3 regions of the Actinomadura keratinilytica genome follow, and region 1 is predicted to be linked to each of the others. Evidence: predicted binding sites of a transcription regulator. Region 1 holds the regulator's gene; each other region holds the start of a gene.
What was found. The regulator LexA, encoded in region 1, represses DNA repair genes until DNA is damaged. The targets are predictions, from matches to a motif close to TCGAACANNTGTTCGA.

Region 1 (4,282 bases):
AACTTCCGGCTGCGCGACTGGCTGGTGTCCCGGCAGCGGTTCTGGGGCTGCCCGATCCCGATCGTGCACTGCCCGTCCTGCGGCGAGGTCCCGGTGCCGGACGACCAGCTGCCGGTGCGGCTGCCCGACGACCTGCGCGGCGCCGACCTGCGGCCCAAGGGCACCTCGCCGCTGGCCGCCGCCGAGAACTGGGTCAACGTGGACTGCCCCAGGTGCGGCGGCGCGGCCAAGCGCGACAGCGACACCATGGACACCTTCGTCGACTCGTCCTGGTACTACTTCCGGTACTGCTCGCCGGACTACGAGGACGGGCCGTTCGACGTCGAGAAGGTCCGCAAGTGGATGCCGGTCGACCAGTACACCGGCGGCGTCGAGCACGCCATCCTGCACCTGCTGTACAGCCGGTTCTTCACCAAGGTGCTGTACGACCTGGGCATGGTCGACTTCACCGAGCCGTTCACCCGGCTGGTCAACCAGGGCCAGGTGATCCTCAACGGCAAGGCGATGTCCAAGTCGCTGGGCAACATGGTCGACCTGGGCGAGCAGATCGAGCAGTGGGGCGTCGACGTGGTGCGCCTGGCGATGCTGTTCTCCGGGCCGCCCGAGGACGACATCGACTGGGCCGACGTGTCCCAGCCCGGCATGGTCAAGTTCCTGGCGCGCGTGCACCGCATCGCCACCGAGGTGGCCTCCGCCCCCGGTACCGACCCTGCGGGCGGCTCGGTGGACCTGCGGCGCGTCACCCACCGCACCATCGACGAGGCCACCACGCTGATCGAGCAGCACCGCTACAACGTGGCGATCGCCCGGCTGATGACGCTGGTCAGCGCCACCCGCCGCGCCATCGACGAGGGCCCCGGCCCCGCCGACCCGGCCGTGCGGGAGGCCGCCGAGACGATCGCGGTGCTGCTGTCGCTGTTCGCCCCCTACACCGCCGAGGAGGCGTGGGAGCGGCTGGGCCGCGAGCCGTCGGTGGCGACCGCGGGCTGGCCGCAGGCCGACCCGTCCCTGCTGGTGCGCGAGTCGGTGACCTGCGTGGTGCAGGTCGCGGGCAAGGTCCGCGACCGCCTGGAGGTGCCGCCCGACATCGCCGAGGACGAGCTGGAGCGGCTGGCGCTGGCCTCCGCCAAGGTCAACGAGGCGCTGGCCGGCGCGCGGGTCCAGCGCGTCATCGTCCGCCCGCCCAAGATCGTGAACATCGTCCCGGCCAAGTGAGCACCCTGCACATCCTGCGGCTGCGCTACCGCGGAGCCGAGGAGGAGGCCGCTCCGCACGTGCCCGCCCACGCGGCGTACCTGGACCGCCACCACCGGGCGGGCACGTTCCTGGCCTCGGGGCAGACGGTGCCGTCCGAGCAGGGCGGCGCGATCATCGCGCGCGGGACCGACCGCGCCGAGATCGAAAAGATCGCCGAGAATGACCCGTTCGTCTGCGCGGGCGTGGCCGAATACGACATCATTACAGTCGATGTGGGCCGGATCCATCCGGCTCTGGCGGGACTGGTCGGCGTCGGCCCGTCCCGCGTCCGCGCCCCGGGAGAACCGCCCGGCTGACGCGGCGCATCGGCCGCGCAGCCCGCGGTCCAGGCACCGGCGGGCCCGAATCCGAGCCTGACGGCCGCGAGCGGAGATCCACCGCCGCGGCCGTATCTCGGCGTGGCCTGGCGGGCGCGCCTGGGCGCGGGCGCCGAGCGGCGGTCGTGGACGAGCTGGAACTGGAATGGGTGGAGACGAGTGCGTCCGCACGCGGTTGTCGAGGTGACGCCCCCCGCGTCGAATGCGGGGCGCACGCGAACGCCCGCCACCGCCCTGGGGGCCGGTGACGGGCGCGCGGGAGTGACCTGGCCGCGCCGGGCCGGGACGTCACATCTTGCGCAGCACGGCGACGACGCGGCCCAGGATCGACGCCTCGTCGCCGGGGATCGGCTCGTAGGCCGGGTTCTGGGGGACCAGCCAGATGTGGCCGTCGCGGCGCTTGAAGGTCTTGACGGTGGCCTCGCCGTCGATCATCGCGGCGACGATGTCGCCCTGCTCGGCCACCGGCTGCTGGCGCACCACCACCCAGTCGCCGTCGGCGATCGCCGCGTCGATCATCGAGTCGCCGGTGACCTTCAGCAGGAAGTGGGTGCCCTCGCCGACCAGCTGCTTGGGCAGGGTGAACACGTCCTCCACGGCCTCCTCGGCCAGGATCGGACCGCCGGCGGCGATCCGTCCCACCAGCGGCACGTAGGCGGGGGCGGGGCGCGGCGCGGTGTCCTGCCCGGCACCGGGCGCGTCGGGGGTGTCGGTGTCGGTGCGCACCGGCGTGGCGCCCGGGACCCGCACCTCGACGGCGCGCGGCCGGTTGGGGTCGCGGCGCAGGTATCCCTTGCGCTGCAGCGCGCGCAGCTGGTGCGACACGCTGGAGGTGCTGGTCAGGCCGACGGCCTCGCCGATCTCGCGCATCGACGGCGGGTAGCCGCGGCGCTGCACCGAGTCGCGGATCACCTCCAGCACCATGCGCTGCCGCTGGGTCAGACCCGCCTCGTCCATGGGGCCGTCGGGCAGCTCCCGGACCTTGGTCATTGTTCGTCGCCTCCCGACGCTCGCTCTGTCACTCCTCGCCGAACGTTATCGCGTCCGGCTGCAATGATCAAACAATTGTTCGAAGAATGTACTCGCGTTTCTCGGGGGGCTGCGGTACAACATCGTACAGACGTTCGATCGAATATTCATTCGAAGATCGGCTGTCGGTCACGAAGGGGACCGAGATGGCGGGTTCGCTCCACCCACACTGCATAACGGCCGAAGCTCCGGCCCTCACCACGCATGTCCGCCCCGCGCCGCCCCTGGGGGCTCCGGCGGAGGGCGCGTGGGACGAGTTGCGGCTGACCAGACGCGGCCGCATCGTGATGATCGGCCTGCTGGCGGTGCCGCTCCTGGTCGTGCTGTGGCTGACCGCGACGGCCCGCGCCGGCGCCGGCGGCCCCGACGCCTCCGACCCGAGCGTCCGCCCGGGCAAGACGGTCGTCGTCGGCCACGGCGACTCACTGTGGACGATCGCCCGGCGCGAGCGCCCCCGCGACGACACCCAGCTGCTGGTCCGCCGCATCATGGACCTCAACAACCTGTCCACCACGATCGTCCGCCCGGGCCAGCGCCTGCGCCTCCCCGCCCACGACTGACCCCCGGCTTCACGCCGTCGCGCTTCCGCAGCGGCCTCCAAGCCCACGCTCGCCGAGCCGGAGGCGGCACCTGCCCTGCCGACGCGGCGATGACCGAAGGCTCGGCCCCCGGCGCCCCGGGGACCGAGCCGCCGACCGGGAGCGGGACACCCTGACGGCGGAAAGTCCGAGTCCGGCGGGGATCCGCCAGCCCGCCCGGCGGCTAGAGCACCGGCACATAACAGGTACGCGAACAACGCCCATCCGGGCGTTTCGGCTCCGTCACGCACCGCAGAGCCCAAGACCGGCCGCTTGCCAAGGCACCAGAACATGCGCCGACGAGTGCACCTGCAAGACAGCTTCAGCGCTGCTTCGGTGACCGGGGCAGTCGAAGGGCCGGACGGCGGGATGCGGGCGATGGCGGTCGCCGGGTGAAGGCGCGAGAGTCCTGGTTGCTGAGATGTGGGCCTGGGGAGACGCCTTCAGGGGGCGGACTGGCTCGGCCGAGCCTTGAGCGGCGATGCGCGTACCTGCGGGTGTCCGGGTGATGTCCGCCGGTTGCCTCCGTCTCGCCTATAGCCGCATTGCCGCTTTGGTGGCTGGGGGAATCGACGGGCTGGGATGGCGTGGTTCGGGCGATTCCGACCGTGACGGGGGAGGTCTGGGCGCGGGATGCAGGGCCCGGGGAGACGCCTTCGGGGCCGGCGGGCTGGCTTGGTCGAGGCTTGGGTGGCGGTGCGCGTACCTGCGGGTGTTCGGGTGATATCTGCCGGGTTGTTTCGGCCTGTTCCATAGCGGCAGCGCCGCTTTGGTGACCGGGGCGGTCGAAGGGCCCGGGGTGGCGTGGTGCGGGTGGTTTCGACCATGAGGGTTGCCGGGGCGGGGCAGGAGGTCTGGTAGCGGGGGTGCGGGGCCTGGGGAGACGCCTTCAGGGTGGCGGGCTGGCTTGGCTGAGGTTGGGGGACCGGTACGGGTATCAAGGCGTGTTTCGAAGTGAGGTGAGCGTCGCCGTGGCATCGCCGCCACGATTCCGACCCACGGGAGCCCAGGCCCGGCAGCGGCGGTCGTCTACCCCCTTCGACCCGGCCGGCTGCAGGGCCCGCCATGCCATGGAGTGCGGCGTCGACCACTTCGAGCGCC
Region 2 (4,282 bases), on a different contig from region 1:
CTCAACCTGTTCGAGGGCGTGCTGCTGGGACTGCTGCTGGCCGTGCTCAAGACCGCCTGGGAGACCTCCCAGGTGCACCTGGACGTCGACGACACCGGCACCGGCCCCATCCGCGTCCGCCTCAGCGGCAACGCGACCTTCCTGCGGCTGCCGAAACTGCTCGACACCCTCGAGGGCCTGCCGCGCGACCGGCGGATCGAATTGCACCTGTCGGGCCTGCGGCACCTGGACCACGCCTGCCGCACCGCCCTGGTGAACTGGGCGGAGACCGGCCGCGACACCGCTGACACCGCGTCCGGTTCCCGCGGCGGCGTGGAACTGCTCGGCGCCTGCCCCGACCGATGACCCCCACCGCACCCGGCCGCAGCCCCCGCAAGCGGTCTGCCCGCAAGGCATGCCCGCCGGGGGCTGCGGCCCCTTCGCCAAGGTCACATCGCCAGGGTCACATTCGTCAGGGTCACATTCGTCAGGGTCACAGCAGCGACAGCTGCTGCGGCCCGCCGGACGACGGCCCGCCGGAGGGCCGGGGCCCGGGCGGGGCCTGGCCGCGGTGCCCGGCAGAGCGGCGGTCGATGCCGTACTTGGCCGCCAGCTCCCGCACCCGCTGCGAGATCCGCTCCTGGAACTCGCGCGGCGCGTACGCGCCGCCCCGATACAGCCGCGCATACGGCACCACCAGGTCGGGACGGTGCTCCCGCAGCCACGCCATGTACCACTCGCGCGCCCCCGGCCGCAGATGCAGCGTGATCGCCGTCACCGACGTGGCGCCCGCCTCGGCGATCCGCCGGACCGTCTCCTCCAGCTGCGCGGGGGAGTCGCTCACATAGGGCAGCACCGGCCCCATCACCACCCCGCAGCGCACACCCGCGTCGTTGAGCGCCGCGCACACCTCCAACCGCTTGTCCGGCGCGGGCGTGCCCGGCTCCACCAGCCGCCACAGCTCCCGGTCCACCGACCCCACCGACACCGCCGCGCCGACCTCGGTGCGCCGGGCCGCCTCCACCAGCAACGGCACATCCCGCAGGATCAGCGACCCCTTGGTCAGGATGGAGAACGGGTTGGCGGCGTCCCGCAGCGCCTCCAGGATCGGCGGCATCAGCCGGTAGCGGCCCTCGGCGCGCTGGTAGCAGTCGACGTTGGCGCCCAACGCGATGTGCTCGCCGCGCCAGCGCGGCGAGGCCAGCTCCCGGCGCACCAGCTCGCCCGCGTTCACCTTCACCACGATCTTGGAGTCGAAGTCGGCGCCCGCGTCCAGGTCCAGGTACTGGTGCGAGCGGCGCGCGAAGCAGTTGTGCGACACCACCCCGTCGGCGATGAAGTCCCCGGTGCCGGTGGTGATGTCGTACAACGGCGCCTGCAGGCCCAGCGGCTCGACCGACACCACCTCCAGCGACGCCTCGCCCGCCACCGCCGCGCCCTCCAGCGGCCACCTGGACGCGGCCGCCGGGCCGACCGCGTGCAGGAACCGCAGCCGCTCCCGCAGCCCGCCGGTGAGGCGGACACCGCGCGGCGCCGCCCCGGCACCGGCGTCGGTGCAGTCGGTGGTGGGATCGAGTGTGTGGGCGAACCCCAGCTCGGCCAGCGCGCGGCGCAGCATGCCGAACATCTCCGCGTCGGCGACCGCGATCCGCGACACCGCGTGGTCGCCGCCGGCGCCGGTGTCGAACAGCCCGGCGAGCAGACCCGTCTGCCACGCCCGCGACGGCCGGCGCGGACACCGGGCCGGCCGCTCGGCGGCGGCCACCGCCACGGCGCCGCCGACACCGGCCCCCTCACCACCGCGCTCCGCCGGCCCGCGCAGAGCCTCGCAGTGGACGCCGAAATGCTCCAGGTAGCGGCGCACCCTGGCGAGCACTTCGGCATCACCGGCGGGCAGCCCGACGACCTGGTGCGGGCCGGCCTGCCCGCGACCCTGCCCCTGCCCGCGACCCTGCCCGTGTCCGTAAGCGTGCAGCACCGCGTACAGGTACCCGCGGCGGTAGTCGTCGTCGACCTTCGGCGGCGCGGCGAAACGCCCGGTGCCGACCAGCACGTCGCCCGGCGCCAGGTGCGGACGCCGCCGCTCCCCGGGCCCGCCGCCGGTGACGTGCCTCCAGCCGCGGCCGGTCAGGAACCGGTGGTCGCCGCTGGTGACCAGCCGGGTGCCGTCCCGCAGCGCGACCCGGTGCGCGGGCTTGACCGTCTGCCAGTGGTCGAGGACCTGCGTCACCACCAAGCGGCGGTGGCGCCCCTCGCGGCGCGTGCCGTAGACGCGGTCGCCGACGCGCACCTCCCGCAGAGGCTTGGTGCGGCCGTCGGCCATCAGGATCGGGGTGTCACCGGAGCAGCAGTAGACGCACGCGTGCGAGCAGCCGCGGTAGGGGTTGACGGTCCAGCGGAACGGCATGCGGGAGGCGGCCGGGACGCGGTTGATGATCGAACGGGCCTGCACCTCGTAGAAGGTCATGCCGCGGAAACCGGGCGTGTCGAACGTGCGGGCGATCGCGCGGCGTTCGATCAGCGGCGCCGCCGGGCCGGGCCCGGCACCGTCGTCGAGCCGCAGGTTGTCCCAGCGCATCGGCACGCACCCCCGTTCCATCGAACATCCGGACGATAGAACGGACGTTCGAATTTTGCAACTTTGCGTGACCGTCCGCCGACCGCGACCACCGGACCGCAAACGCCGACGACGCCCGCCGGTGACACCCGCACCGCGCGGGCGGCGGCACAAGCGCGCGACCGGGCGAAACAAAAGAGACGAACGCGGCCCATCGGGACGTCCAGGCATCACACGCGCATCGCCGTTTGGCGCCGAGCACGGCAACGCGTGCGTAACAATGGCTCGTCATGGTCTGGACGAACAAGGGGACGCCGGGTGCCATCGCGCGGGCGCTGGCCGCGGGCGCACTGGCCACGGGAACGCTGACCGCGTCCGCCGGGTGCGTGCCGGCACTGGGCGGCGCCGACGAACGCAAGGCGGGCGACAGGGCGCCCGGCGTCGCGGCCGCCGAATGCCCCGACGCGCCGAGACCCGACGGGACCAAGGGCCGCCGACTGCGCGGCATGTGGATCGCCACCGTCGGCAACATCGACTGGCCCAAGGACGGCCACCGCGCCGCCGACCAGCAGAAAGCCGACTTCCGCAAGCTGCTCGACCACGCCCGCGCGATGAACCTCAACGCGGTGTTCGTGCAGATCCGCCCCAACTCCGACGCCTTCTACGACTCCCCCTACGAGCCGTGGTCGCAGTGGATCACCGGCACGCCCGGCAAGGACCCCGGCTACGACGTGCTGAAGTTCATGCTGGACGAGGCGCACGCCCGCGGCCTGGAGTTCCACGCCTGGTTCAACCCCTACCGGGTCAGCCGCCAGGGCGATGTGAACAAACTCGCCCCCGACAGCCCCGCCCGCCGCCACCCCGACTGGGTGCGCAAGTACGGCAAGGGCCTGTGGTACGACCCGGGCCTGCCCGAAGTGCGGGACCTGGTGGTCAAGGCCGTCATGGACGTGGTCCGCAAGTACGACATCGACGCGGTCCACTTCGACGACTACTTCTACCCCTACCCCGAGGCCGGCGCGGGGGAGTTCCCCGACCAGGCCACCTACAAGACCTACGGCAAGGGCATGGGCAAGGACGCCTGGCGCCGCCAGAACGTCGACACCCTCGTCAAGACCGTGTCCGAACGCGTCCACCAGGCCAAGCCGTGGGTGCGTTTCGGCATCAGCCCCTTCGGGGTGTGGCGCAACGACACCAGCGACCCCGCCGGGTCGCCCACGCGCGCCCTGCAGAGCTACGACGACATCCACGCCGACACCCGCAAATGGATCCGCGAGGGGTGGATCGACTACGTCACACCCCAGCTGTACTGGACCATCGGCGACCCGCGCGCCGACTACGCCAAGCTGGTGGAGTGGTGGGCCCGCCAGGTGCAGGGCACCAAGGTGCAGCTGACGATCGGGCAGGCCGCCTACCGCGTCGGAAAGGACGCCGCCTGGCGCAAGCCCGACGAGCTGTCGCGGCACCTGAAACTCAACGCCCGCTACCCGCAGGTGCGCGGCGACGTGTACTTCAGCGCCTCGGACCTGGTGGAGAACCGGCACGGGTTCGCCGCCCGGCTGCGCAACGACCACTACACCACCCCCGCGCTGCCGCCCGTGGCGCCCGCGGCCGCCGACAAGAGCAAGGCCGGGGACGGGCCCGCACCCGCCCACAGCGTGCGCGCCGAAGCCACCGACGGCGGTGTGCGCGTCACCTGGGGCGCCTCCGAAGACGCGGCGGGTTATGCGGTGTACCGGGTGGACG
Region 3 (4,282 bases), on a different contig from region 1:
CAGGTGCGCGCCCAGGGTCGGCGCGGCCAGCCCCGCCGCCAGCCAGGCCGCCAGCAGCACCGCGCCCCACCAGTCGATCCGCCCCGCGGGGCGCCGCCGCCCCTCGGGAACGATCCACCACGCGGCGAACCAGCCCGGCACCAGCCCGCACACCGGCAGCCACAGCAGCCAGCGCCAGCCCAGATGGTCGATGACCGGCCCGGCCACGCACCACGACACCGCGCCGCCGACCCCCAGCATGGACGACATCAGCCCGACGGCCGCGGAGGTCCGCGCGGGCGGCACCGTCTCCCGGATGATCGTGTACGCCAGCGGGAACACGCCCCCGCCGACTCCGGCCAGCGCCCGCCCGACCAGCATCACGGGCAGCGACGCCGCCGAGGCCGCCACCACCATGCCCGCCGTCGCCACCGCCAGCACGCCGAGCAGCACCCGCCGCGGCCCGAACAGGTCGCCGAGCCCGCCCGCCAGCGGCGTGGCGACGGCCGCCGACAGGGTCATCGCCGTGAGCGCCCACGCCGCCCCCGCCGCGGAGGTGCCCAGCCCCTCCTGGATGAGCGGCAGCGCGGGCGACACCACCGCCATCGACAGCGAGTACGCCATCACCCCGAGAAAGGCCAGTAACGGCACCAGCCCGCGCCCACCCCGCCCCGCCAATACCCCTCCCTCTCAAACCCCCCAACAATCTCATGCCAGACAAACCACAAGCTCAACCCTCAAACCACCACACCCCGCCGACGATTCACCCCCGCAGCCCCCTGCCGCACTCCTGACAGCGTCCCGATCGACCGACTGCCGCCACCCGCCATGTCCGCCCGGCCGACACAGCGGCTTTCCTGCGTTAGCCGCCCCTCCCCCGGCCTCGCCGCCACCGGGCTCACCCGCGCCGAACGCCCCCTGCGCGCCGCCACCGTCGCACGCCGCCCGGCCCGCCTGCGCCGACCGCCCGAAGTCTTCAAGGGAAGGCCGGACACCGGGCGCGTCCCCTGCAGGGCGAAGTCGCGCTGCCGGTCGCCATCGGGCTGCGTGCCGCCGTGCCGGAGGGGCTGACCGTCGGCCGGGACGCAGGCGCGTCCGGGTGGGGCCGTTGGGTCGGCGGGGTGCGCCGGGTGTTCGGGGAGGGGCCGGGGCCGCCGTCGGCTTGAGGGAGGGGAACGGCGGCCCCGGCGGGTGGGGCGGCCAGACCAGGGGGAGGATGGCCGCCTTGAGGGGGTTGCCGGCGGCGCCCGGTGGAGGCTCCGTGCCCGCGGCGGAGCCGGGCGCAGCGGGATGAGCGGTCTCGGTGGAGGTCGGGCCTCTTCGGCCGGCGCCGGAGAGGCGGGGGCGCGGTGAAGGCCGCCGTGGGCGGTGGACGGTGTTAGGGCCCGCCCCGGCCCGGGCGTTTTCCGGAGTGGGCGGGGTTTGCTTGCGCGGGGCGGGTCAACTGGCGCGGGAGTCGCGGACGGGCAGGGTGGGCTGGCTGGGGACGCCCAGGGTCTCCTCCACCAGGGAGACGAACACCTCGGCGTCGTGCAGCAGCTCGTCGGCCTCGCGCGCGGTCACCGCGCGGGGCAGGCCCGCTTCGGCGGCGGCGCGCTTGTCGGCGCCGGCGGCGAAGAAGGCGGCCCACTCGCGCAGGGCGGGCTCGGCCTCGGGGAGCAGCACCCACACGCTGCGCGGGCGGCCGCGGCGGTGGGTCTCGACGGGCTCCTTGGCGGCCAGCACCGCGGCGGCGGCGCGCAGGGCGGCCAGGTGGGCGCACACGTAGCGCACGGCGGGCGAGGTGGCCTCGGCCGCTTCGGCCAGGCCCATGCGGGCGGCCTGCAGCTGCCCGGCGGCCGTGTGGGCGGGGCGCGCGGCGGGAACCGGGCGTGGACGTGGGCGGGGCAGGTCGCCGAACTGGGCGGAAGAGTGCACGGCGGAGTGGACGCCCCGCGCGGTCTTCGTGACGGACATGGCCTGTCTCCTTCCGGCTCGGGCCGGCCTGGCCGGCCGGGCGGAGCGCTTCCCCTCGCTCCGCCCGGCCGTCCGTCCCGCCGGCTCGCGCGCTCAACCGGCGGGGACGGGCGGGGGCTCCGGGGGCCTCCCCCGGTGAACACCGCGGGCCCCGGCGCGGCCGGCCGCGAGACCGGCGCGCAGGGGACCGCGCCCCGTAGCCCTGGCACGGTCGCGCAACCCGTACCACGTCGAACATAAGTTCGACGCAGTCACAGTAAACCGTCCCCATGACGATTCGTCAACGTGTTCGAACACGGCGGCGATCGCCCTGGTCACCACCAGTGGAGCAGACGGGTCCGACAGTCCGCGGCTAGGCCGGGCGGCGCACGTGGACGGCCACCCCGAGATCGACGATCTTCGGGAAGTACTCGGCGATGTGCATGGGCAGCCGGACGCAGCCGTGCGAGGCCGGGAAGTCGGGCACGCTCGGCGCGCCGTGGAAGGCGATGCCGCCGTTGAAGTAGATCGGGTTGTAGAGCCGGCCCAGCGGCGCGTGGCGCCAGCCGTCGATGCGGCGCAGCGTGCGGTAGTCGCCGGTGGGCGTGACGGCGCGGCGGCAGCGCTCCTTCTTGGTCTTGGGGTCGGTGGTGCAGTAGCGCTTGCCGGACCCCGACGAGACGTGCGAGATCAGCCGCAGCTTGCCGCCCTTGTAGACGACGAGGTACTGGTGCGTCAGGTCGACGTCGACCCGGTCGGACTCGCGCCGCCGGGTCAGCGGCTGGGGCTGCCGGGGAGCGTCCAGCGCCTTCCACACGGCGGCGTCGACGGTGCCGTTGACCGCGAGGCGGTTGACCTTCTGGAAGGCCCACACCGCCATCTGGGTGGACGTCCCGAAGCGGCCGTCGGCGGTCCCCGGGTCGTAGTGGAGCTGCTTGAGGCGGTTCTGCAGCTGCCGTACGGCGGCGCCCTTGGACCCGAGCTTCAGCGTCGGGCGCTGGGCGGGGGCCGCCGCCCGCTCGACGGTGGAGGCGGCGGCGTCCTGGGCGGCCGTCGCCGCCGGGGCCGTGAAGCCGGTCACGGCCACCGCACCGGCCAGTACGACCGCTATCCGTGCACGCATCCTCGTACCTCCCTTCCTGGGCAAATGCACCCTTGGTACAGTTTTCGACACTCTAAAGTGCTCTCATGCATGCAAACGCCGAAAGGGTGGCTAAAGCCCTGCGGGAGCGGGGCGCGACCGGCGAGGTCATCGAGCTGCCCGAGCCCGCCCCCACCGCCCAGGCCGCGGCCGACCAGCTGGGCTGCGAGGTGGGCGCGATCGCCAACAGCCTCGTCTTCGACGCCGACGGCGCCCCGCTGCTGGTGCTGACCAGCGGCGCCCACCGCGTCGACACCGGCAAGGTGGCCGCACTGGTGGGGGCGCGCAAGGTCAGGCGGGCCACGCCGGAGTTCGTCCGGCAGGCGACGGGGCAGCCGATCGGGGGTGTCGCTCCGCTGGGGCACCCGGCCCCGATCCGTACGCTCGTGGATGTCTGGCTGGACAGGCACGAGGTGGTCTGGGCGGCGGGCGGGCATCCGCACACCGTCTTCCCGACCTCCTACGGTGAACTGGTGCGCATCACCGGGGGCGACCCCGCCGACGTCGGAGTGGACGAACAGGGAGCGGACGAATGACGACCGAGATCTGGCACAACCCGCGCTGCTCCAAGAGCAGGGCCGCCAAGGCCGCGCTGGACGAGGCGGGCATCGCCTACACCGAGCGCCGCTACCTGGACGATCCGCCGACGGCCGAGGAGCTCGACGCGGTGCTCACCCGCATCGGCGCCGAGCCGTGGGAGGTGGCGCGGCTGAACGAGCCCGTCGCCAAGGAGCTGGATTTGAAGAACATGGAGCGCGACCGCGCGCGCTGGATCGAGGTGATGGTCGCCAACCCGGTGCTGATCCAGCGGCCCATCGTGCTGACCGGCGACGGCCGCGCGGTCGTGGCCCGCGACCCCGACTCGGTGCGGCGGGTACTCGACAGCGAGTGATGCCGATGTGATTCTGGGGAACCGGACCAACGACGTTCGGGAGGGCGGATGACCGCGCAGATGCGCACCGGGCCGGCCGCGCGAAACCCCGACTTCCGCGGCATCGATCCGCCCGCGCTCAACCAGCTGCTCAGGCAGATGCAGGAGGCGGCCACGGCGATCCGGGGCTGGCTCAACAGCCACCGCCCCCCGCCGGGGGTGTCGGCCGCCGGGTACCGGCAGGCCGACCAGGTGGCGCAGTGGACGGCCGACCAGCTCGGCATGCTGACGCGCCGCTACAACTACGCGGTCACCCATCCCGACCGGGGCCGGGGCGTCCAGGCGCCGTCCGCCCC

Region 2: a site for LexA is predicted at 2,594-2,609, ahead of ABD879_RS27370 (intein-containing Rv2578c family radical SAM protein). Genes of this name have one in related genera too.
Region 3: a site for LexA is predicted at 2,166-2,181, ahead of ABD879_RS23195 (SAV_6107 family HEPN domain-containing protein). Genes of this name have one in related genera too.

Annotation. Positions count from the first base shown of each region.
Region 1 covers NZ_BAABDO010000044.1:36,616-40,897, reverse strand. The annotation lists gene leuS (leucine--tRNA ligase) at 1-1,215, shown strand, start outside; gene ABD879_RS16135 (YciI family protein) at 1,212-1,553, shown strand; gene lexA (transcriptional repressor LexA) at 1,863-2,564, opposite strand; gene ABD879_RS16125 (LysM peptidoglycan-binding domain-containing protein) at 2,750-3,163, shown strand.
Region 2 covers NZ_BAABDO010000124.1:11,494-15,775, forward strand. The annotation lists gene ABD879_RS27365 (SulP family inorganic anion transporter) at 1-345, shown strand, start outside; gene ABD879_RS27370 (intein-containing Rv2578c family radical SAM protein) at 473-2,557, opposite strand; gene ABD879_RS27375 (glycoside hydrolase family 10-like protein) at 2,827-4,282, shown strand, end outside.
Region 3 covers NZ_BAABDO010000085.1:12,771-17,052, reverse strand. The annotation lists gene ABD879_RS23200 (MFS transporter) at 1-603, opposite strand, end outside; gene ABD879_RS23195 (SAV_6107 family HEPN domain-containing protein) at 1,420-1,935, opposite strand; gene ABD879_RS23190 (L,D-transpeptidase family protein) at 2,288-3,037, opposite strand; gene ABD879_RS23185 (YbaK/EbsC family protein) at 3,103-3,591, shown strand; gene ABD879_RS23180 (arsenate reductase family protein) at 3,588-3,947, shown strand; gene ABD879_RS23175 (hypothetical protein) at 3,996-4,282, shown strand, end outside.